4 regions of the Velazquezella soli genome follow, and region 1 is predicted to be linked to each of the others. Evidence: predicted binding sites of a transcription regulator. Region 1 holds the regulator's gene; each other region holds the start of a gene.
What was found. The regulator LexA, encoded in region 1, represses DNA repair genes until DNA is damaged. The targets are predictions, from matches to a motif close to TGTTCNNNNTGTGTTCNG.

Region 1 (5,401 bases):
ACATTGTGCGATCGTCGATGACACGCGGATTACAATCCAGTCAATTCGGCGGTTTTTCGACGCCGTCAGCCTTTTGCGATGGCGTCGAAGGCCAGCAGCTTTTCCAGAAGGCGCGGCATGTCCTTCAGGTGGACCATGTTCGGACCGTCGGACGGTGCGTTGTCAGGGTCTTCGTGGGTTTCGATAAAGACGCCAGCAACGCCGACGGCGACGGCTGCCCGCGCCAGCGTTTCGACAAATTCGCGCTGGCCGCCGGAAGAACCGCCCTGGCCGCCGGGCTGCTGCACGGAATGGGTTGCGTCAAAAATAACGGGGCTTCCGAGAGCCGCCATGATCGGCAGCGAGCGCATGTCGGAGACAAGCGTGTTGTAGCCGAACGAGGCACCGCGCTCGCACAGCATCACATTGGGATTGCCGCTTTCGAGGAACTTCGCCTGGACGTTCTTCATGTCCCAGGGTGCCAGGAACTGGCCCTTCTTCACGTTGATCGCGCAACCCGTCTTTGCGGCCGCGACGAGCAAGTCCGTCTGGCGCGACAGGAAGGCGGGGATCTGCAGGATATCGATCGTATCCGCCACGAGAGCGCATTGCTCTTCAGTGTGAATGTCGGTCAGAACGGGAAAGCCGAATTCCGTCTTCAGATCGGCAAAGATCGCCATCGCGTTGTCCAAGCCGATGCCGCGCTTGCCGGAGATCGACGTGCGGTTGGCCTTGTCGAAGGAGGATTTGTAGACGAGGCCGATGCCGAGTTTCTTGCAGAGTTCGACAAGCGTGCCGGCGATCATGAAAGCATGATCACGGCTTTCCATCTGGCAGGGACCGGCAATCAGCGAGAGCTTTGCCGTGTTTGAGAAAACGACTTTCGAACTCCCCTCGCCCACGGACACTTCAGAATTGGCGGAGACTGTCATTTCACTATTCCTCGAAACCGAAAACCACACCTTGCCCCGGGGCTGCCGACACGATCACGCGGCCATCCCTGCGGATGAATGCGACGTCATTAGCAGCAAGGGTGATCTCTGTCACGGCGAGATCGGTGGTCTTGAAGATGATCCCGCGCGCAGCGAGGCGCGACGATAACAAGGGCTTCATCGAAGACCGGAACTCGTCGCTGAACGTGTCGTTGGATTGAATGCGGATGCCGGCATTGGCAGCTGCGATCCACAGACCGTCTTTCCCTTGCTCGGGTTGCGTCTCGAACACGGTTTCGAAAAGCGGCAGAAACTCCAGCGGGTCATCTGCAGAAAATACGATCTCTCGAAGGCCTGTAACGGCGTTTGCGTGCTCATCAAGACCACCGCGATCTGCCGGTAATGCGGCCATTCGCTGGCAGGAAAACAGCAAGATGTCATCGACCTCGGGGACTGCCGCGAACGCCAGACGGAATGAGACTTCGCTCTCCCCACCATCGGGCAACTGCATCGGGCGGGAGAATTGAAGCATCTCGCCCGCAGACATGTGCCCGTCCACAAAACGGATATGATCGGCCGCTGCATCCTGCGTCCCGACGACCACCGCCGATAGACCTTCCCTTTTCCGCTGGCCGCGGAAGCGGATGTCGCGATCGGTGAACACGTTGCCTCGTTTTGCCGCAAGCGAGGCTTGCCGACGGTTCACAATGGCCAGCGGCTCGAGATACGAGCCATCCGCGAAGAATATGCAGGCATTGGCTGTGCCGAAAGGGTGAACACCTTCAGGTGCCACAGTAAAGCCGAGAGCGGTCAACCTCCCCCGCGCTGACGCCAGATCTGCAACGGGCAGAACCAAATGATCGACTGACTTGTTACCCACTTACACCCCCAAAGTCTTATTCCGCAGAACATTGGCTATCGCGGGAAACTCGGCAAGTGCTGCGCACGAACTGAATACGTGATCGAACGCTGAAATGAGACTATTCTTGAGCAAAAATTTGGGGCTTGCGGAACACAGATAGAACATATAGCGTCCGTTCTGCATTTGTTTCCAATTCTGAGGGTCCCATCCATGCTGACACGCAAGCAACAGGAGTTACTTCTGTTCATCCACGAGCGGATGAAAGAATCAGGCGTGCCGCCGTCGTTTGACGAAATGAAGGACGCTCTCGACCTTGCATCGAAGTCCGGCATCCATAGGCTGATCACCGCGCTCGAGGAGCGTGGCTTTATTCGCCGTCTGCCGAACAGAGCACGCGCGCTCGAAGTGATCAAGCTGCCTGACGCCTATGTGGCGAACCTTCATCCGCGACGGGGTTTTTCTCCCAGTGTCATCGAGGGAAGCCTTGGCAAAACGCAACCGGTCGTCGCTCAGAAGCCGGCGCCGGTCATGGCGGACAATCCGTTCTCGACAAACATCCCGGTCATGGGTCGAATCGCTGCCGGCGTGCCGATCTCCGCGATCCAGAACAACACCCATGACATCGCCGTTCCGATCGAGATGCTGGGTTCCGGCGATCATTACGCGCTCGAAGTGAAGGGCGATTCGATGATCGATGCTGGCATCCTCGATGGCGATACCGTCATCATCAAGAATACCAGCACCGCAAGTCCAGGCGATATCATCGTTGCCCTGGTCGATGAGGAAGAAGCGACCCTGAAGCGGTTTCGCCGCAAGGGTGCCTCGATCGCACTGGAAGCGGCAAACCCCGCTTACGAGACCCGCATCTTCCCGCCCGACCGGGTGAAGGTCCAGGGCAAGCTTGTCGGCCTTATTCGCCGCTATCATTGAGAACGCTGTCATCCCGGAGATGCGCAGCAACAGCCTCCGGGATGCCAAAGTCGAATTGTCGCGTTTGCCAGTCATAGAACCGGTGGACGCTCCACGGACGGCTTGAGGTCTGTGCGCTGTCTCGCATCGCCGCCGTAATCTTGATGTCTGGCGCTGTCGCGTTCGGAATAATGGTGATTTCCAGTGCGCCAGTCCGGCGCAACGTCCGCCCGCTGAGAAGCAAGGCGCCGGAGCGGCAAGTATCGAAGCGTGCGCCGGGCGAGACGATGATCCGACCGAAATCGCAGGCAAGACCGGTGTATCGGTTGTCTTCGACAGTGACGATCCGGATGTCCTGAGCAGTCTGCACCGCGCACAGGATTTTCGGCAGACAGGCAAATCGTCCGGGCGTGAATGCTTGAAGAAAGCCCCTGACATATTCGATTTCCCGGCCCGTCAAATCCGGTCGCGAATGTGGTCTAGGGCGTTTGTCATCGCTTTTCGCAAGGCTGGCACCTCCCGCTGGTTCCGAAGAGGCAAGAACCGGCAAGGCGAGCGGTTGTTCTCCGGTCTCAAGCACCAGCGCTCGCCGCCATTGATCGAAGATAAATCCCGGCGGTCGGGTTCGATTGAGGGTGATCTTGTCGTCCTTGATCACGCCGACCGATGCGCCGTCTTCGGATATGACGATATCAGGCCTCGGCGCCGAGCCTGAGCGGACCGCAAAGACCAAAGCCACCGCCATGAACAGCGCGCCTTTCAGCCTCATCTGCGTGCGCAGCAGCGTCAGAAGCAGAAAGCCTGCCGTCGCCAGCGGCAGGAAAAGCGGGTTCTGCCGGCCGATGGCAATATCGCCGCCCCATGCGGCGACGATCTCGGCAATGCGAATGACGATCCGCAACCCCTCGCCCATGATGAACAGAAAGGGAGCATCCAGCCCGAACGGCATCAGCAACATGCCAACAAGCCCTGCCGGCATCACCACGAAGGAAATGATCGGCATGGCCGCGAGATTGGCCGCGACGCCGTAGGTGGTCAGATGGTGGAAATGCTCGATCGAATAGATCGACGTCGAAGTACTGCCGATCAGCGACGTCACCACGATCCCGGCAATGAAATGGAACGTCGCCGCGACACCCGTTATCCACCGGTTGCTACCTTTTGTATCCTCCTTACCTTTCGCGAAATATCGCGTCCAGAGGGCGAACCCTGCCACCAGTGCCGCGGTTGCCGCAAACGACATCTGGAAACTCGGACCCAAAATCTCCGACGGCGAGATGGCGAGGATAATGATTGCCGAAAGGGCGACGTTGCGAAGGCTGATGGAGGGTCGATCGACGAGCACGGCGACCAGCATCACCGCCATCATGATATAGGCCCGCTCGGCGGAAACCCCGAACCCGGAAATCAGGTAATAGGCGGTCGCCATGACAAGCGCACCGAACGCGGCAAACTTCTTGATCGGATAGGCCTGCGCAAAGCCTGGAAACAGCGACAGGACGGAGCGGACGCCGACGAAGAAGATACCGGCTGCCAGCGCCATGTTCAGGCCTGAGATCGCGACGATATGGGCCAGCCCGGACAGACGAAGCGCCTCGGTCGTCTCACGGGAAATTGCACGGCGCTCGTCGGTCACGATTGCGGCAGCAAAAGCGCCCGCATCCCCCTTGACCGTATCGCGGATGCGATTGCCGATTGCGCTGCGAAGCGCAAAAAGCCCTCGCTGCATGTCCGACCATAACCCGGGTTGGTCATCGATCGCCGGTTGTACGCTAGGCGCGCCGTAAAAGAAGCCAACGGCCCCGATTTGATCGAAGTAGGAGGAGAAGGCGAAATCGTTCAATCCGGGAAGCGCCGGGCCAGAGGGTGGCGACAGACGGGCACGGCCGGAAACGCGCTCTCCGATGTCTGCAGGTTCGTGTTGGCTTCTGGCAAGAAGCGACACCCGCTGCGGGGGACGAGCGAGCGTGGGCTCAGATGTCTGCTCGATCCTCACGATATAGCGCCAGCGGCGCTGTGCATCCGCTTCGCGTCGTTCGACAATCCCGCTGATGGTCGTCGTGACGGGCGAATCGAGCACGACCGTCGAACACCGCCAGGTTTCGAGCGCTGCCAGCGCAGAACCGGAGAGAAGCATGCAGAGTACAAGGTTGGCACGAGACAGCGGATGCGCGCGATACCGTGTCAGCCCTGCGGTCACCATCGAGATCGCAAGCATGGTTGCGAGAATGAATGGCGATGGCGTCCAAGGAAGTGCGAACCAGATCGCAGCGCCGGCACCCAGCAAGACAGGCAGGAAGAGGAACCCATGACCGTGGGAAACCTCCTCGCTCAACGACGTGCACAGCCATTTGGAAACGGGCCGGTCTCTGACCACGTATACCCTGAAAACATCCTCGGAATGATGGTCGTTTCGACCATCATTCCGGACTTCCGCGGGCATTGTCTGCGATGCCGATTCGGGCATCCAGAGTGCGATTGCGTGGGGTGTCGAAGCAAGCATCACCGGCTTGCTGCTGGCTGCCTCAAAAATCGCTCCGCCATTCGCCATGATGGTTTATCCCGCCGGCTCCGCTGCAGAGACGGTGATTGATAAACGCAACCTGCGCGTTTATATTCTCCTCGTCAACACATTCGCCAAGCTGCGGTTTTCCTTCACGTTACGGCCTCTTACACCATGAGGTTGGGCATCTTTTAAACGTGGCCTGCCTAAATTATT
Region 2 (5,401 bases), 2.3 Mb from region 1:
TTCTCGACGATTTCGACGACATCTTCGATATCGTCGCCGCCGGTTACCTGCCCAAGCCCGCCGGCGAGACCTACGATAAGTTTGCGGCCCTCCACACGGTCGATACGAAGAATGCCGTGATGTTCGAGGACTTGCCCCGCAACCTCGTCGCGCCGAAAGCGCTCGGCATGCGCACGGTGCTGCTGGTGCCGCGCAACCTCGATACTGTCGTCATTGAGCGCTGGGAAAAGTTTTCCGACGAGGACGATCACATCGATTACGTCACCGACGATCTCACCGCATTCCTGTCAGGCCTCAAATTCGCGTAGGCCGCGCCTTACCAAAAGTTCATCTACATTACAGATGTTTAAGTGGTTTTGACCAGTTGCCGATCCTATCTTCAGGCTATCGAAGCAACCGGAAAGGACCACTCGATGATCGCGAAGAAGATAGTTTTGGCAAGCCTGAGCGCTGCTCTTATCGCTGGCGCAGCCATCCCCGCCTTCGCTGCACCAGGCCCTGACGGACCACGCCACCATGAAGGTCGGCGCGGAGGCCCTGACGGCGGCCCGCATGGCGGTCCACGCGCTGCGATGATGCAGGATGTAATGTTCGTTCGCCTTCTCAAGCAGGCGGATACGAACAAGGACGGCAAGATTTCCAAGGAAGAGCTGACCGCTCGCCAGGAAGCGCTTTTCGCCGAGATCGACCTCAACAAGGACGGGTCCATCACTCGCGGTGAAATGGTTGATTTCCGTGACAACAAGATGGCCGAGTTCCGCAAGAACAACCCGCCGCCGACGCCTGAAGAGGCTGAGGACGAAGGCCCGGATGCAGACGGCCCGATGGCGGAAGGACCCGAGGGTGAAGGCCCTAAGGCTGAGGGCCCTAAGGCTGACGGACCACGTGCCGACCGCGAACAGGCCCGTGACCGCCACCACGACCGGCATGAGCGCCGGGAAGCCCGCAGGGACCGCGGTCCAAGGGGTGGACCAGACGGCGGCATGATGGGTCCTGCCATGTTCCGCATGATCGACGAAAACCGCGATCGCAAGATCAGCAAGGAAGAGGCCGCAGCCGCCACCGAAAAGCTGTTCGCCCGCATGGACACGAACAACGACGGACAGATCACGATCGACGACCTGCCGGACCGCCCCCTCTAGTTCTACGCCCCCCTGAACTAGACCGGTAGTCGTCTGATGGACCCGCCTTCCCTTCCGGGAGGCGGGTCCAGTCGTTTCTACTTGCTGAGCGGTATCAGAGCCGCGCCTCGACGGCCGTCGCCTGAGGGATAGACGGCTGGGCGCCCCTTTCGAGGCAGGCAAGTGAACCTGCAACGGCTGCGCGCCGCAGGGCATCCGCAAAGCCTATCCCCCGATCGAGACTCGCAGCCAGATAGCCGCAGAACGTATCGCCGGCGCCCACCGTGTCGACGGGCTCGATCTTCAGGCCCTTGGCCGACAGGATTTCACCATCAAGCATGGCAACGACACCTTCGCCACCGAGCGTGACCACGAATGTCTGGCCGGTCTCACTGTGAAGGCGGCGCAAAACCTCTTCGCGCGTCTTCGCGTCGCTGATAGGGCTCCCTGCGAGAAGGTCAAATTCGGTCTCGTTGGCGACGACGATATCAGCGAGGCCGGATAGTCGAACCGCATCGGCCGTCAGCGGCGCGGTGTTGATCATCGTCCGGATGCCCTTTGCCTTTGCTGCGCGCAGTGCCGCCTCGACGGCTGCCGGCGGGATCTCGAGCTGCAGCATCAACGTGTCGGATGGAGACATGGCCTCCACCGCGCCCTGCGCCTGCGCCTCGCCGATCGTGCCATTGGCACCGGGCACGACGGCGATCATGTTCTCGCCGCTGTCATCGCCGACCAGTATCAGTGCTGTGCCGGTTGAAATGTTTGTCCGCGTGACCGCTGACAGGTCAGTTCCGGATGCCTGGAGCAAAGCCAGCGCCGGGTCTGCAAAACCGTCGTTTCCGACAGCGCCGACCATGCGCACGTCGCTGCCTGCGCGGCGGGCGGCCAGTGCCTGGTTCGCACCCTTGCCGCCGGAGGCCGTCGCAAAGGTCGAACCCACAACCGTTTCGCCCGGGCCCGGCAACCGCTCCGTCGTTGCGATAAGATCCATGTTGATGGAGCCGAAGACGGTAATCATGCTGTGCCTGCCTGTTTTGTGAAATGCGGGCTGACACTGCCCGAGAGGATCAGTCCTCGTCAACCACCCTCAGGCGCAGCGATCCGGTGCGGCTCTCGACTGCGCCGGATGCCGGAGCTGTGGGGGTTGGTCCAGTCTGCGGTATCGGGGCGGCCACTGGTGCTTCCAGTTCGAGCGCTTCGATCCGTGCGCCGCGCCGGCCGAGCTTCTCGGTCGACGTCACGATCTGCTCGACATCCTTCTGGGCTGCGAAGAAATGCGATTGCAGCTTGCGGGTCCGCTCGTCCAGCCGGCCGAGGTCCTCCATCAGCAAGGCCACCTCGCCCTGGATCAGATGCGCCTGTTCGCGCATGCGCTGATCCTTCAGCACCGCCTGGATAACCTGGATCGACAGCATCAGCAGCGACGGAGAGACGATGACGATGCGGGCGCGCTGCGCCTTCTGGATCACGCTCTCGAAATGCTCGTGGATCTCGGCAAAGATCGATTCGGATGGCACGAAGAGAAAAGCGGTGTCCTGCGTTTCTCCGGCGATCAGGTATTTCTCCGAGACATCGCGGATGTGGACTTCCATGTCGCGACGGAACTGCTGGGATGCCGCCCGTCGCGCTTCGGGTGCAGCCGCCTCGCGAAAGGCATTCCAGGCTTCCAGCGGAAATTTCGCGTCGATGACCAGTGGCGGCAAGCCGTTCGGCATGCGGATCACGCAATCGGGTCTCGAACCGTTCGACAGGGTCTTCTGGAATTCGAAGGCGCCCATCGGCAGGCCGTCGGAAACGATCGCTTCCATCCGGCCCTGACCAAAGGCGCCACGCGTCTGCTTGTTGGAGAGGATCGCCTGCAGCCCCACGACATCCTTGGCTAGGCTCTGAATGTTGTTCTGCGCAGCATCGATGACGGCCAGGCGCTCCTGCAACTGGCGCAGGTTGTCATGGGTGGATCTGGTTTGTTCGGTAATGGTTGCGCCGATCCGGTGGGTCATGCCATCGAGCCGCTGTCCGACGACCTGGCTGAGCTCGACCTGGCGCGCCGCGAGCGTTTCGCCCATCGCCGAAAGCCTGCCCTGCATTTCCCCCTGCATCCGCATCAACTCGCCCATGCGGGCCTCTGCGTCTTCCGCCTGGCGACCGCTACTTCCGGAAATACGCATGAGAAACAGCATCAGAAGCATGCCGAAGATGCAGGAAGCAGCCATCAGCACCAGGGGGTGCTGGCTCTCCAGAAAACCAGAAATCTCGGGGAACAGGTCATTCATGGCGGCAAGCTAGCAGAAAACCGCGGATTGGAAAGATCAAAACGGGAACATTGATGGAAAACGGCGATCCGGGCCTGTTCCATCGGCGAAAAAGATAGGTTATGGGATCGCCATGACGATCAAGCCGCTTATCATTCTCCCCGATCCGCTCCTGCGTCAGGTGTCCAAGCCTTTCGAACGGGTGGACGACGCTCTTTTGAAGCTCGCGGACGACATGCTGGAAACCATGTACGACGCTCCGGGCATCGGCCTTGCCGGGATCCAGATCGGCGTTGCCCGCCGCATTCTCGTGGTCGACGTGTCGCGCGAGGAAGACGAGAAGAACCCGATCGTGGTGATCAATCCGGAAATTATCCGCTCTTCGGACGAACGATCGGTGTATGAGGAAGGCTGCCTTTCCATCCCGGAATACTATGCCGAGGTGGAGCGCCCGGCGTCCGTGACGGTCAAGCATATCGGTCGCGACGGCAAGGAACACGTGATCGAGGCCGATGGCCTGCTCGCCACCTGCCTGCAGCACGAGATCGACCATCTGGACGGCGTGCTGTTCATCGACCATATATCGCGGCTGAAGCGCGAAATGGTGGTCAAGAGGTTCACCAAGGCTGCCAAGGCGAAGGCGGTCTAGCCATCGCTTGCAGGCAATCTCGGTATGAAGGCGCGTTCCTTGCGGGCGCGAAAGGTCCATGTCTCTTCGCATCATCTTCATGGGCACGCCGGAATTTTCCGTGCCGACACTGCAGAACCTGAAGCAGGCAGGCCACGAGATCGTCGCGGTCTATAGCCAGCCGCCGCGTCCCGGCGGGCGCCGCGGGCTCGATCTCGTCAAGTCGCCGGTGCATCAGGCGGCGGAACTGCTCGGCATTCCGGTCCTGACACCGCTCAATTTCAAAAGCGAGGAAGACCGCGAGACCTTCAGGTCCTTCAAGGCGGACGTCGCCGTGGTCGTCGCCTATGGCCTGCTTCTGCCCGAAGCGATCCTGACCGGCACCCGGCTCGGCTGCTACAACGGCCACGCTTCGCTGCTGCCGCGCTGGCGCGGAGCTGCCCCGATCCAGCGCGCCATCATGGCCGGCGATGCAAAGACCGGCATGATGGTGATGCAGATGGAAAAGGGCCTCGATACCGGCCCGGTCGCGCTTACCCGGGAAGTCGAGATCGGCGAGGCCATGACCGCAGGCGAGTTGCATGACCGGCTGATGCTGACGGGCGCCCGCGCCATGGTCGAGGCGATGGAGAAGCTCGAAGCCGGCGACCTGCCGCTGACACCGCAGTCTGCTGACGGCGTGCTCTACGCGTCGAAGATCGACAAGGTCGAAACTCGCATCGATTTCTCGAGACCGGCGCGCGACGTTCACAACCATATCCGCGGGCTCTCTCCGTTTCCGGGCGCCTGGTTCGAGGCCGAGATCAACGGAAAGCCGGAACGGATCAAGGTTCTCTCGTCCGCAATGGGCTCCGGGCAGGGAGACGCCGGCACGGTGCTGGACGACCACCTGACGATCGCCTGCGGTGATGGCACCGTTTGCCTGACGCGGCTGCAGAAGGCCGGCGGCAAGGCGCTGGATGCGGCCGATTTCCTGCGTGGCACGGCGATCACGGCCGGAATGCGGGTGGCCTGATGCCGCGTTACAAGATGATCGTCGAATATGACGGCACGTCCTATGTGGGCTGGCAGATGCAGGACAACGGTCATTCGGTGCAGGCCGCGCTGCAGAAAGCGATCCTGAAGCTGACCGGCGAGACCGTATCGGTCCGTGGCGCAGGGCGCACCGATTCAGGCGTACATGCCTGGGGCCAGACGGTTCATACGGATCTTTCCCGCGAGTGGGTGCCGTACAAGCTGCGCAACGCCGTCAACGCCTATCTGATGACGGCATCGGAAAAGGTTTCGGTCATCGATGTCAGCCTCGTCGACGAGACCTTCGATGCGCGGTTCTCGGCCACCAAGCGGCATTACCTCTACCGCATCCTCAACCGCCCTTCTCCCTTGGCGCTCGAGGCGAA
Region 3 (5,401 bases), on a different contig from region 1:
CTCTCCAGCCTCGACAAGGAGGAGGTCGACGGCGTGGCCGTCATGGCGCCCGAATCGCCTCAGGTGCGTGACGCCATGGCGCGGCTTCTCCAGCGCAACATCAAGGTGGTGCAATTCCTGTCCGGGCAGGAAAAGCTGCCAGAGGCTGATTTCGTCGGTATCGACAACTTTGCGGCGGGTGCGAGTGCGGGCAAGCTGATGGGCATGCTTGCGGGTTCCCATCCGGGAAAGGTCATGGTGATCGCGGAAACCATGCAGTCGCTCGACAGCATCCAGCGCCGCCTTGGCTTCGACCACGTGATCAACAGCGCCTTTCCGCATCTGACCTGTCTGCCGTCCATCGAAACCCACGCCGACGAGGCACGTAGCCAGCAGGTGATGGCCCGCGTGTTGGCCGGCAATCGCGATGTTTCCGGAATCTACGTGCTGAGCGCAGAGGCTCGCGTGCCGATCCTGGCTGCTGCCGGAAACGTCGATCTCGGCACCATTGCCGTGGTTGTCCACGAGCGAACTCCCTTCACCGAACAGGCGCTCCGGGACGACCGTATCGATGCCGTGATCGCACAGGATCCGGGCCATGCGGTGCGCAGTGCAATTCGCATCATGCGCGCCCGCTCGGATGCCCGCGAGCCGCTCGCCGCACAGGAAAAGATCCGCATCGAAATTCTACTCAAGGAAAACCTTTGAGCCATATGAAGGGCGGCGCGCGCGATTGGTCAGAGGCTTTGATTTGGCCGGATGCGGAGCAAATAAACGAGCGTTTACATTTACTTGCGCCTGGCGGCGGGACTTCGGCGACCGGTGATGTGCAATAGGCAATTTTGGGAAAATCCAGAAAAGACTATGGCGGCCGTCGCCTCCAGACGGAAAGACAAATTTCTAAGACCGCACCCAGCCCCGCTGTCGTCGTTTTCGGCAGTCTGCATTACGACATCATCGTCAAATGTCCGGTCCGGCACGGCCGCGCAAAGGCGAAACAGTCACCGGCTCCGCCTGGAACCCGGCATGTTGCGGCAAGGGCGGCAACCGAGCGGTTTCCGCAGCCAAGGCCGGCGTGCGCTCGGCAACCCCGTATTCGGACAACGTCGAGATCTGCAGCGGCGTCCCGGTCATGATGCCTGCGACGCGGACGCGGGTTTTCGCCTCAAGTCCGATCAGCAATACCATCTATGACGCCTTCAGGTTCGTTACCACTGTTGCTATCGAGCAGTGGCTCAAGTATCCCAAGCTGACAATCAATGGCGCCTCCAAAGCCTCTGCGATGACGGGGTGGCGCATCGGTTAGATCTTGAGTAACGATCCGCTGCGTTTCCCGGCAACTGAGACAGCGTCAAAAGCCGCCGCATGGTTGAACGGTTTTCCATATCGCTTTGCCTGAACGAAGTAGCTCTCTCGCTTATTCAAAACGGAGCCGTCCAGCGCAACACCACCGCTGTAAGACATATTGCGCAGAGATGGTCTTGCCTGATGCTTTGCTGAGACAATGTAACTGTCAAATGACCCGCGAGACAGTTCAGTTAAATGGGGACGAGCCATGCGAGCGAATGCGGAATCGACCATTTTAAGTTTTGTCGTCAGTCGACCTGATGGGACGACGTGCCCGAGCGAAGTTGCGCGCAGCCTTGCAAATGATCACAACGCTCCGCTTGAGTGGCGTGACTACATGCCAGCCGTCCATGAAGCGGTTGATGCCTTGATTGCGCGACGAGAGATCACCCTTTCCTGGAAATCTGTCGTAATGGGGGAGAGAGCCGGTCCCTACCGTATAAGTGCTCGCAAGCAAAATCTCTAATGCCGAGACGTCTGCGGCCACCTTGTTAGCGTCCTAAACAATCTCAATGACAGGAAACCGATCAAGCACATCCCGACCGTGCTGATAGTCGCGAGCCTACTTTTTCATCTCTATAAGCTTCGGGTCAGTAAGTTTGCGCGTAAGAGCCTTCCGGTTATCGAGACTCGGGGAGCTTAGTCGTTGCCCGATTGATGTAATCGACCAGCGCGCGGGCAGCGGCGAATGATTTTACTATTTCCTCGACAAGATTGGAGGACACGAGCATCTCGTCAGAAACGTTGCGACAGGCTCCGAAGTTTTTGAGATTGAAAAAGTCGAGCGCGTCGTGATTTCTGACGTACCCGCTGGCGCTCAAATCATGACCGCCCGTCAGACCATTTGGGAAATATGTCCGAAATAATGGACCCTCGACGATCCCTCTCCATTTGCCGGTGTGGCTTGCGATTGTTTGCCGCAAAATGCGGGCAAGCCGTGGCGGGGGTAGCAGCGCTCCGCCTCCGCTGTATGAGCTGTGCGGAGAGATTTGCATGTAATATGTCGCGGCTGCGTTCTTCGAAGGCGAAACTCGCAACGTGATGCAGCAGGTGCCTTTCGAGATAGACGCGGCACTCAAACATTTGCGGGGATCTCGGTTGGCCTCATCTACGCGCTTGTCGATCGACCCTGTGCTATTAGCCAACGCTAGGGTGAATTCAATTAAGTCGCGGCGCGCGCAATCAAGTCTAGCTCGGTTGTCGTCGAGCCACTCGGCGCCGTGATTACTGGAGGCTTCCTCTAGAAATTCAAAAGTCGATCGGTTGATCATCCACTGTCTCAAACATGGCAAACCGGCCTGTCATAGAACGGGCGGAACGTAAAGTGAACGGAAATAGCTCGAGCGGACATGAAAAGAGTTGGAAGTCGGATGCTTCCAATCGCTGATTGCTACCCCCAGATAGGGTAGGGCTCGTGGAATTGCCACTTCGGTAACTGAGCGGCGAGTGGTTCGTTCGCATTTCGTAAACACGTTGAATAGGAGAGGATCCATATGGCGAGAATGGTCAAGAAAGCGGATCTGCCGATAAAAACGTGTGCGACATGCGGAAAACCTTTTGCATGGAGGCTGAAGTGGGCCAAGAACTGGAGCGACGTGAAGTACTGTTCTGAACGCTGCCGCCGCTCTAAGCTCAAGCCATTACCCACGTCATGATCACGTTGCTAGCACAATAAATCGTGCAAGACCCGTCGAACGGTGGGTGTGTTGGCGCACGAGCGTATCGCGCCCTCGCAGAAACCTGAACGTGGCCGCAGCAACGGAGGCGAGGAACGTTTGCTCGTCGATCCTCCCAGCTGCAAGTGACCCTACCATATAGCTCTCGATTTGAAGGAGCCACTTACTGGGGACGGGCTTTTTCAAGATCATGCAAAGCCATTGGGTCCGGAGCCTCCTCAGCATCCCGCTGTAGGCGAGACCGTGAAGCGGATCTCCCATACGCTGAAGGCAACAAAAGCTACCTCCGACGGTCACCTATTCCCTTCCAGAAAGGACGCGACGATGCGATTGTTTTCGCCTCCATGTGAGGGCTTGACAGCCCGTCGCTCAAGCTAATACGTATTAGCTAATACGATTTAGCAAGTGTAGGGTCCGCGATGAACCGCAAGTCCACGGGTGAACATTCGGCCGCCGCTGCACCGACAAGCGCTGATGTCGCACGCCTCGCGGGTGTCTCCCAAGCGACCATTTCCCTCGTGCTCAATGGCCGGGATAGTGCCGTGCGCATTTCTCCGGAGACACGGGAACGCGTGATGTCCGCCGCTGCCCAGTTGGGCTACACGCCCAATCATGCCGCCAGAAGCCTGCGGCAGCGCAGCACCAAGATCATCACTTTCATTCTGCCGACCTTGGAGAATCCGTACTTCCTAGAGATCGCGAGTGCGGCGCAAGCGGAAGCCAGTTTGCGCGGATATTCGGTCACGATCATTTCGTCCCGCAACGAACTGAGCGAGTTTCACACTGCGCTCTTGTTGCAAGGGGCGGCTTACGACGGGATCATCGTCGCAGGACACAATAACTGCGCTGCTCCGGAACTACCTGCTCTCGTAAAGCGCGGTGTCGGCGTTGTCGTGCTGCAGGAGCCTAGCCCCGCACCGGAAATTCAAAGCGTCCGCGTCGATCTTGAGAGAGGTGGATATATCGCCACCCGCCACCTCATTTCGCTTGGACATCGGCGCATCGCACACTTTACCCAGGCGCTGCGAAGTTCGCATGGCGGACACGACCGTATCGATGGCTATCTGCATGCGCTTTCCGAGGCTGGTCTGCCATTCGATGAAGATCTCGTTGTGGTGACCGAGAATTCGCTGTCAGGCGGCGTCCTCGCCCTTGACCGCATCCTGGCGCTTGACGTCCCGCCGACGGCTCTCTTCGCCTATAACGACCGGCTCGCGATCGGCGCTTTGCATGGATTGCGCAAGCGCGGGCTGAGGGTGCCGGATGATTTCGCCGTCGTCGGTTTCGATGGCATTGCCTTCGGTGGCTTTACTGCCCCGACGTTGACAACAGTCGACAGCTCCCGGGAGGAGCTCGGGAAGCTGGCAATGCAAGCGGTCATAGATGCAATCGATAAGAAGGAAGGGCGGCAGGATCATCTGCTGCCCGTTAGGCTACTTGTGCGCGAATCGTGCGGTGGAACGGAGGTCGATTCGGAGGGAATGCCGCACAACTGAAAACATGCCTTCCCGGCATGTGTGTCGAGGGAGGCGTTGGAAATTGACACTCATGGGAGGAAGACATGACGCAATTTATCAATCGACGTACCATTTTGAAGACCGGCGCGGGTCTCGGCGCGGGGCTTGTGACCGGCGCGCTCGGCATGCCGGCGCTTGCACAGGAAAAACAGCTGACATTTGCCGTCTGGGGCGGCGATTCAGAAGTTGCTGGCTACAGGAACGTGATCGCCAAATTTGAAAGCGCCAATCCCGGCGTCAAGGTCAAGCTTGATGTGATGCCGTTCGCGCAATTCTACCAGCAGGTCGATACGCGCCTTGCGGGCCGCCAGGCGCCCGACCTCTTCCGCGTGACCTATCAGCAGATCGGGCGATACGCGAGCAACAAGGCCGCCATCGACCTTACGCAGTATCTCGAGAAGGACTTCGGCAAGGGCTTCACACCTGCCGTCTGGAGCGCCGTCAACGTCAAGGGCACTCCCTACGCGCTGCCGCATCACACCGATACGTTTGCCCTGTTCTACAACGAGGAACTGCTGGAAAAGGCCAATATCGCGGTACCGTCCAGCCTCGACGAAGCTTGGACATGGGCGGCGTTCATCGACAACGCCAAAAAGCTCAAGACGCAGGGCGGCTCATCCTATCCGTTCGCCATGAGCTGGCAGAACGGCGCCGTGCATCGCTGGATGTTCTATCTCTACCAGCATGGCGGGCGCTTGCTGAGCGAGGACCTGACGGCCTCCCGCATCACCGAGAAGGCCGGCATCGAGACGATTGCATGGACACAGAGCTGGTTCACCGAAGGACTGGTTCCGCCCAGCACCTCGGTCAAGAGCGCCGAGAAGGTGCAGAACCTGTTCGCCAACGGCACGATCGCCATGATGCTGAACGGCAATTGGCAGA
Region 4 (5,401 bases), 890 kb from region 1:
CCGGGCATGATGGCAAAGTCGCTCGACGAACGCGCCGCCAACATCCGCAGCGAACTCGACGAAGCCAAGAAGCTTCGCGAAGAAGCCCAGGCGCTGCTGGCTGAATACCAGAAGAAGCGCAAGCAGGCCGAAGCCGACGCTGCCAGCATCGTGGCTTCCGCCGAACGCGAAGCCGCTGCCCTGACGGAAGAAGCCCGCCAGAAGACGGAAGAATTCGTCGCCCGCCGCAACGCGGTCTCCGAGCAGAAGATCAAGCAGGCGGAAGCAGATGCCGTGAGCGCCGTTCGCGCTGCCGCCGTCGACCTCGCCATCGCCGCCGCCGAAAGCGTCATCGCCCGCAAGGCCGATGCAGCAACGCAGGAAGCCCTGTTCAGGGACGCCGTAGGTACGGTTCAAACGCGCCTGAACTAAGCTTCAGATACATGAATTAAGAAAAGGCCGGGCGAAAGCTCGGCCTTTTGCGTTATGGGGTGAGGGTAATGTCCGAGGCCTGGAGATCGGCGAGATCGTCTTCCGGCAGCGGATCTTTCCGCATCGGACGAAAGCTCATCCGGTGGAGCGGGCAGGGGCCGTGGCTCGTAATGCCGTCGCGGTGCTGCTTGGTGGCGTATCCGACATGCTTGGCAAAGCCATAGGCCGGAAAAACGGTGCAGGCGCGACCCATCATCCGGTCGCGGGTGACTTTCGCCACGATCGAGGCCGCGGCGATGGAGACAGAGCGGCTATCGCCCTTGATCACGGCCTTGCCGGGGCAGGCGAGCCCAGGCGGCATGTCGCGGCCATCGGTGAGGAGATAGGCCGGCTTGATATTCAGTCCGATCACCGCACGCCGCATGGCGTCGAGACTGGCGCGCAGGATGTTACGCTCGTCGATGAGGCGCGGACCAGACGATGCAATCGACACATGCGCCGTCGCCATGATCATCGCAAACAGCGCTTCCCGCTGCTTCAGGCTGAGCTTTTTGGAATCGTCGAGACCGGGTGGAATGTTGTCGGGATCGAGAATCACGGCGGCTGCCACAACCGGACCCGCCAAGGGACCGCGGCCTGCTTCGTCGGTGCCAGCCACCGGCCAATGTCCGGCATCCCGCGCCATCAGCTCCAGGCTGAAATCTGGAACAAATGGCGTCTCTTCAAACAATGTCGGAGAATCGGGCGGCGTGCGAAGCAACATGGCGGCAGTTTCGCACGCCCGCCCGACCTCCGGCAACCCCCGGACAACGAGTGCGGCGTCGTTGCCCACCATCGGGGGCGCCCTTTCGGGATGATGGTGGGAACCGGGGGTCTTTCGGCAGGTGATATGCGGGAACCGTGCCGAAATTCAAAATTAATCGACCTGAATGAAAGTCGCTGTAACTCTCGCGACGTCATCAGGCCGTTTCGCAGGGACGACGGGTGCCCCTGCAGGCCAAATTCAAAGCAGCGAAAGCTGAATGCCCGCGCCATTCGGACGAACAAACAAATCGTCCCTAAGCGGCACGCCCCGACGCGTCATGCCGAGCCGCTTCGTTGCCATCTCGAAGCGTCGCCCGATCTGCCAGGCGTAAGGACCGGTGCCCTTCATCCGCTTGCCGAACTCCGCGTCATAATCCTTGCCGTCCCGCATCGAGCGAACGAGCGACATCACATGCCGGTAGCGGTTCGGGTAATGCTGCAGCAGCCAGTCGCGGAACAGCGGCGCCACTTCCAGCGGCAGACGTAAGAGCACGTAACTCGCCTCCGTTGCGCCGGCAGCGTGCCCCGCTTCCAGGAGCCGCTCGATCTCGTGGTCGTTCAGCGCCGGAATGATCGGCGAGGTGAACACAGCTGTCGGTATGCCAGCGTCCGAGAGCGCTTTGATCGCCTCGAGCCGTTTGGCGGGCGTCGACGCGCGCGGCTCCATGCTGCGAGCAAGCTTGCGGTCGAGGGTGGTTAGCGATATCGCGACCTTGGCAAGGCCCTTCGACGCCATGTCGGAAAGAATGTCGATGTCGCGGGTGACCAGCGACGATTTGGTGACGATTGTTACGGGATGGTTGGCCTTCTGCAGGACTTCAAGGATCTGGCGCATGACGCGCCATTCCCGTTCGATCGGCTGGTAGGGATCGGTATTGGTGCCGATCGCAATCGCCCGGACCTTGTAATCGGCCCTGCTCAGTTCGCGCTCCAGAAGCTTCGGTACGTCAGGCTTGGCAAACAGTTTCGATTCGAAATCCAGCCCCGGCGAAAGCCCCATGAAACTGTGGCTCGGCCGCGCGAAGCAGTAGATGCAGCCATGCTCGCAGCCGCGGTACGGGTTGATCGAGCGGTCGAAGGGAATGTCGGGAGAATCGTTTCGGGTAATCGCGGTACGTGGCTTTTCCACCTGCACCTCGGTCCTGAACGGTTCCAGTTCCTCGATCGTCTGCCAGCCGTCGTCGAAAGCCTCGCGACGCTCCGTCTCGAAACGTCCTGAAGGGTTCAGTCCGGCGCCACGACCGCGCCGGCGATCCCCCTCGATCCGGAGGCCGGAGGTCTTCACCAATGCATCGGCAATATCAGCCGTATGAGCAGGCGCGAATGCGTCCTGCCGCAAATGGGACAGCTCGTTCATGGGGCACTCCTGACGGGAAAAATTCCCGTTCTCGAATGACAAGATTCCTATCGCGACATTGAGAACAATGCAAGAACAAACTCGCAAAGGATTTGTGGCAATCCGTTGTGCAATGCGCTAGACATTGAAAATGCTGACTGTTTTGTTGGAATGCCGGGATCAGGAAGCCGAGCTCGCGCAGACGTTGTCCGTCCTTGTTTCCGCCGCGGTGGAGGGGTTGGTCAGCGATGTCGTGGTGCTCGATCACAACTCGCGCGACGGGTCCTCCCGTGTCGCGGATGCGGCCGGCTGCCGTTTCCACAGCGCCTGGGATATCGTCGATATCCTGCACAAGGCGCGCGCCGAATGGCTGCTTCTGCTAGAGCCCGGAGCGCGTCTCCAGGCCGGCTGGATCGACGAGGTGATGGAATATCTGGCGCTCAACCGTCAGCCCGTGCGGTTCTCGCCTTCGCGAACCTACCGCAAGCCGTTCCTTACAAGGATCGTCCGTTCAGTCCCGCCGCTCGAGCAGGGGCTGATCCTGCCGAAGCGCGAAGCCGTCGCGCTCGCAAAGTCCGGCATGGGTCTCGTGGATGTCGCCAAGGCTGTGACGTCAGCCGCAAAGCCGTCGAGACTGGTGAGCGAGATGATCCCGGCGTGGGTTGCCGCGTCCGCGCGATAAATTAGACCGTTACTTGCCCGAACCGCGCCGCAGATGCTCGTCCAGCCGCGCCATAATCTCGATGAAGTTGCAGGGCATGTGGCGGTAGTCCAGCTGCGCTTTCAAGATGCCGTCCCAGGCATCCTTGCAGGCACCGGGAGAGCCTGGCAGCACGAAGATGAAGGTTGCATTGGCAACGCCGCCGGTGGCCCGCGACTGGATCGTCGAAGTACCGATCTTGTCGTAGGAAATCCGGTGAAACACCTCGGAAAACCCGTCCATCTTCTTGTCGAACAGCGGCTCCAGCGCTTCCGGCGTCACGTCGCGGCCGGTAAAGCCGGTTCCTCCGGTGGTGATGACCACGTCGATCTCAGGGTCGAGCGTCCATTCGCGCACCTGGCCGGCAATACGCTCCTTGTCGTCGGGCACGATGGCGCGTGCCCCAAGCCTGTGACCGGCCTCCGCGATACGGGCAACCAGCGTATCGCCAGATTTGTCGTCCACCATAGTCCGGGTATCCGACACGGTCAGTACCGCGATCGAAATAGGAATGAACTCGCGCGTTTCGGCGATCTTGCTCATGGCTTTGCTCCGACGGTTTCGACCGCTTCGAAATACCAGTCCGGCTTCAGGGCGGTCAGCGCCTGCGCGGCGGCTTCCGCGTCTGTCTTCGAAGGGAACACACCGAAACAGGTCGCTCCGGATCCGGACATGCGCACCAGCTCGGCACCTTGCGCTGCGATCATCGCGGAGAGTTCCTCGATCTCGGGGATGAGCGCGCGAGCTGGCGGCTCCAGGTCGTTGCGAAGCGTTTTCAGGTAAGGCAGCCAGCCGCCTGCGTCGGTCGGCGTCGGCGGCAGGGCCGCGTTTTCCTTGTCCACCAGTAGCTTGAAAATCTCAGGCGTCGAGACGCTGATCAGCGTGTTGGCGAGCACGAGGGATAGGGACGGCATGGTCGGCAGCGGTTCAAGCCTTTCGCCGATGCCCTCGGCCAGAACGGCAGCCCCCGTCAGGCACATGGGCACGTCGGCACCCAGCGAAAGGCCAAGCGCCAGAAGGGCTGCTTCCGGTATCTCCGCATTCCACAGCCGGAACAGGCCGCGAAGCGTGGCCGCCGCATCGGCCGATCCGCCTCCGATCCCGGCTGCGATCGGTAGTTTCTTCTCGAGGTGGATCGAAACGGGAGGCGCCGGAAAGCCGTTGGAAACCAGCTGCTGGCGAAAGAGATCGCGCGCCTTGATCACGAGATTGCCTGCCTGACCCGCCTCGTCATTTGAAAGCTCGGACGCAAAGCGGCCGGAAACGGAAAACTCATCCGATTCCGAGAGCGTGAAGGTCAGCTCGTCACCCAGATCGGCGAAGGTGACGACGCTTTCCAGCAGGTGAAACCCGTCATAGCGAAGGCCCACGACATGCAGGCCAAGATTGATCTTCGCAGGCGCAAGTTCTGTCAGGGCCACCTCTGTGGCGGCGTCTTGCGTATCGGATATGGTCATGCTGGAAAGCCCGCTTTATCAGGATTTCTTGTCGGGATTGGCAGGTGCCGGCGGGGCAGGCGGCACTGGTGCTGCCTGGCCGCGATCGGCCGTCGTCGCGTTCGGATCGAGCGGCGGCAGGCCGTTGGCGATCTTTTCCTTGACCATTTCCTTGTTGACGTCCTCGCCTTCGGAAATCAGCGTCCGGTTCCACTGGTAGACCGCTTCCAGCTTGCGGCCGACACGCCAGTAGGCATCGCCCAGATGGTCGTTGATCGTCGCATCGCCGGCCCGCAATTGTACCGCGCGTTCCAGTTCGGTCACGGCTTCATCGAACTTGCCGAGGCGGAAATAGGCCCATCCCAGCGAATCGACGATATAGCCATCGTCCGGCCGCGCATCGACTGCCTTGCGGATCATGTCGAGGCCTTCGGCAAGGTTGAGGTTGAGGTCGACAAGCGAATAGCCGAGATAATTCAGAACCTGCGGCTGCTCGGGATTGAGCTCCAGGGCCCGACGGAAATTCGGCTCGGCCTTGTCGAACTGCTTCAGGCGTTCATAGGAAATGCCGCGCTGGAAGAACACGGTCCAGTCGCCCGGCTTCGGCACGGAGCCGATCATTTCGACAGCCTTGTCGTAATTGGCGGCCATCGCCTTGTAGTCTTTGGCTTCGGAAAGTACGCTGCCATAGGCGATATAGCTGCGGATATCGGC

Region 2: a site for LexA is predicted at 3,427-3,444, ahead of def (peptide deformylase). Genes of this name have one in related genera too.
Region 3: a site for LexA is predicted at 2,640-2,657, ahead of AC0JZ8_RS20780 (DUF2461 family protein). Genes of this name have one in related genera too.
Region 4: a site for LexA is predicted at 2,633-2,650, ahead of AC0JZ8_RS19240 (glycosyl transferase). Genes of this name have one in related genera too.

What each region holds. Positions count from the first base shown of each region.
Region 1 covers NZ_CDRNXF010000004.1:2,322,648-2,328,048, forward strand. Annotated here, with positions in the region: gene kdsA (3-deoxy-8-phosphooctulonate synthase) at 66-911, opposite strand; gene AC0JZ8_RS14725 (VOC family protein) at 916-1,791, opposite strand; gene lexA (transcriptional repressor LexA) at 1,984-2,703, shown strand; gene AC0JZ8_RS14735 (ComEC/Rec2 family competence protein) at 2,684-5,233, opposite strand.
Region 2 covers NZ_CDRNXF010000004.1:60,111-65,511, forward strand. Annotated here, with positions in the region: gene AC0JZ8_RS03870 (pyrimidine 5'-nucleotidase) at 1-308, shown strand, start outside; gene AC0JZ8_RS03875 (hypothetical protein) at 414-1,142, shown strand; gene AC0JZ8_RS03880 (ribokinase) at 1,237-2,139, opposite strand; gene AC0JZ8_RS03885 (DNA recombination protein RmuC) at 2,189-3,301, opposite strand; gene def (peptide deformylase) at 3,507-4,022, shown strand; gene fmt (methionyl-tRNA formyltransferase) at 4,081-5,016, shown strand; gene truA (tRNA pseudouridine(38-40) synthase TruA) at 5,016-5,401, shown strand, end outside.
Region 3 covers NZ_CDRNXF010000005.1:50,715-56,115, forward strand. Annotated here, with positions in the region: gene AC0JZ8_RS20765 (LacI family DNA-binding transcriptional regulator) at 1-687, shown strand, start outside; partial or broken gene AC0JZ8_RS20770 (ribokinase) at 876-1,066, shown strand; gene AC0JZ8_RS20775 (DUF3253 domain-containing protein) at 1,535-1,792, shown strand; gene AC0JZ8_RS20780 (DUF2461 family protein) at 1,947-2,597, opposite strand; gene AC0JZ8_RS20785 (DUF2256 domain-containing protein) at 2,829-2,981, shown strand; gene AC0JZ8_RS20790 (LacI family DNA-binding transcriptional regulator) at 3,422-4,498, shown strand; gene AC0JZ8_RS20795 (extracellular solute-binding protein) at 4,564-5,401, shown strand, end outside.
Region 4 covers NZ_CDRNXF010000004.1:3,209,184-3,214,584, reverse strand. Annotated here, with positions in the region: gene AC0JZ8_RS19255 (F0F1 ATP synthase subunit B) at 1-411, shown strand, start outside; gene AC0JZ8_RS19250 (ribonuclease HII) at 464-1,174, opposite strand; gene AC0JZ8_RS19245 (PA0069 family radical SAM protein) at 1,415-2,572, opposite strand; gene AC0JZ8_RS19240 (glycosyl transferase) at 2,703-3,233, shown strand; gene moaB (molybdenum cofactor biosynthesis protein B) at 3,243-3,794, opposite strand; gene AC0JZ8_RS19230 (4-(cytidine 5'-diphospho)-2-C-methyl-D-erythritol kinase) at 3,791-4,708, opposite strand; gene AC0JZ8_RS19225 (tetratricopeptide repeat protein) at 4,727-5,401, opposite strand, start outside.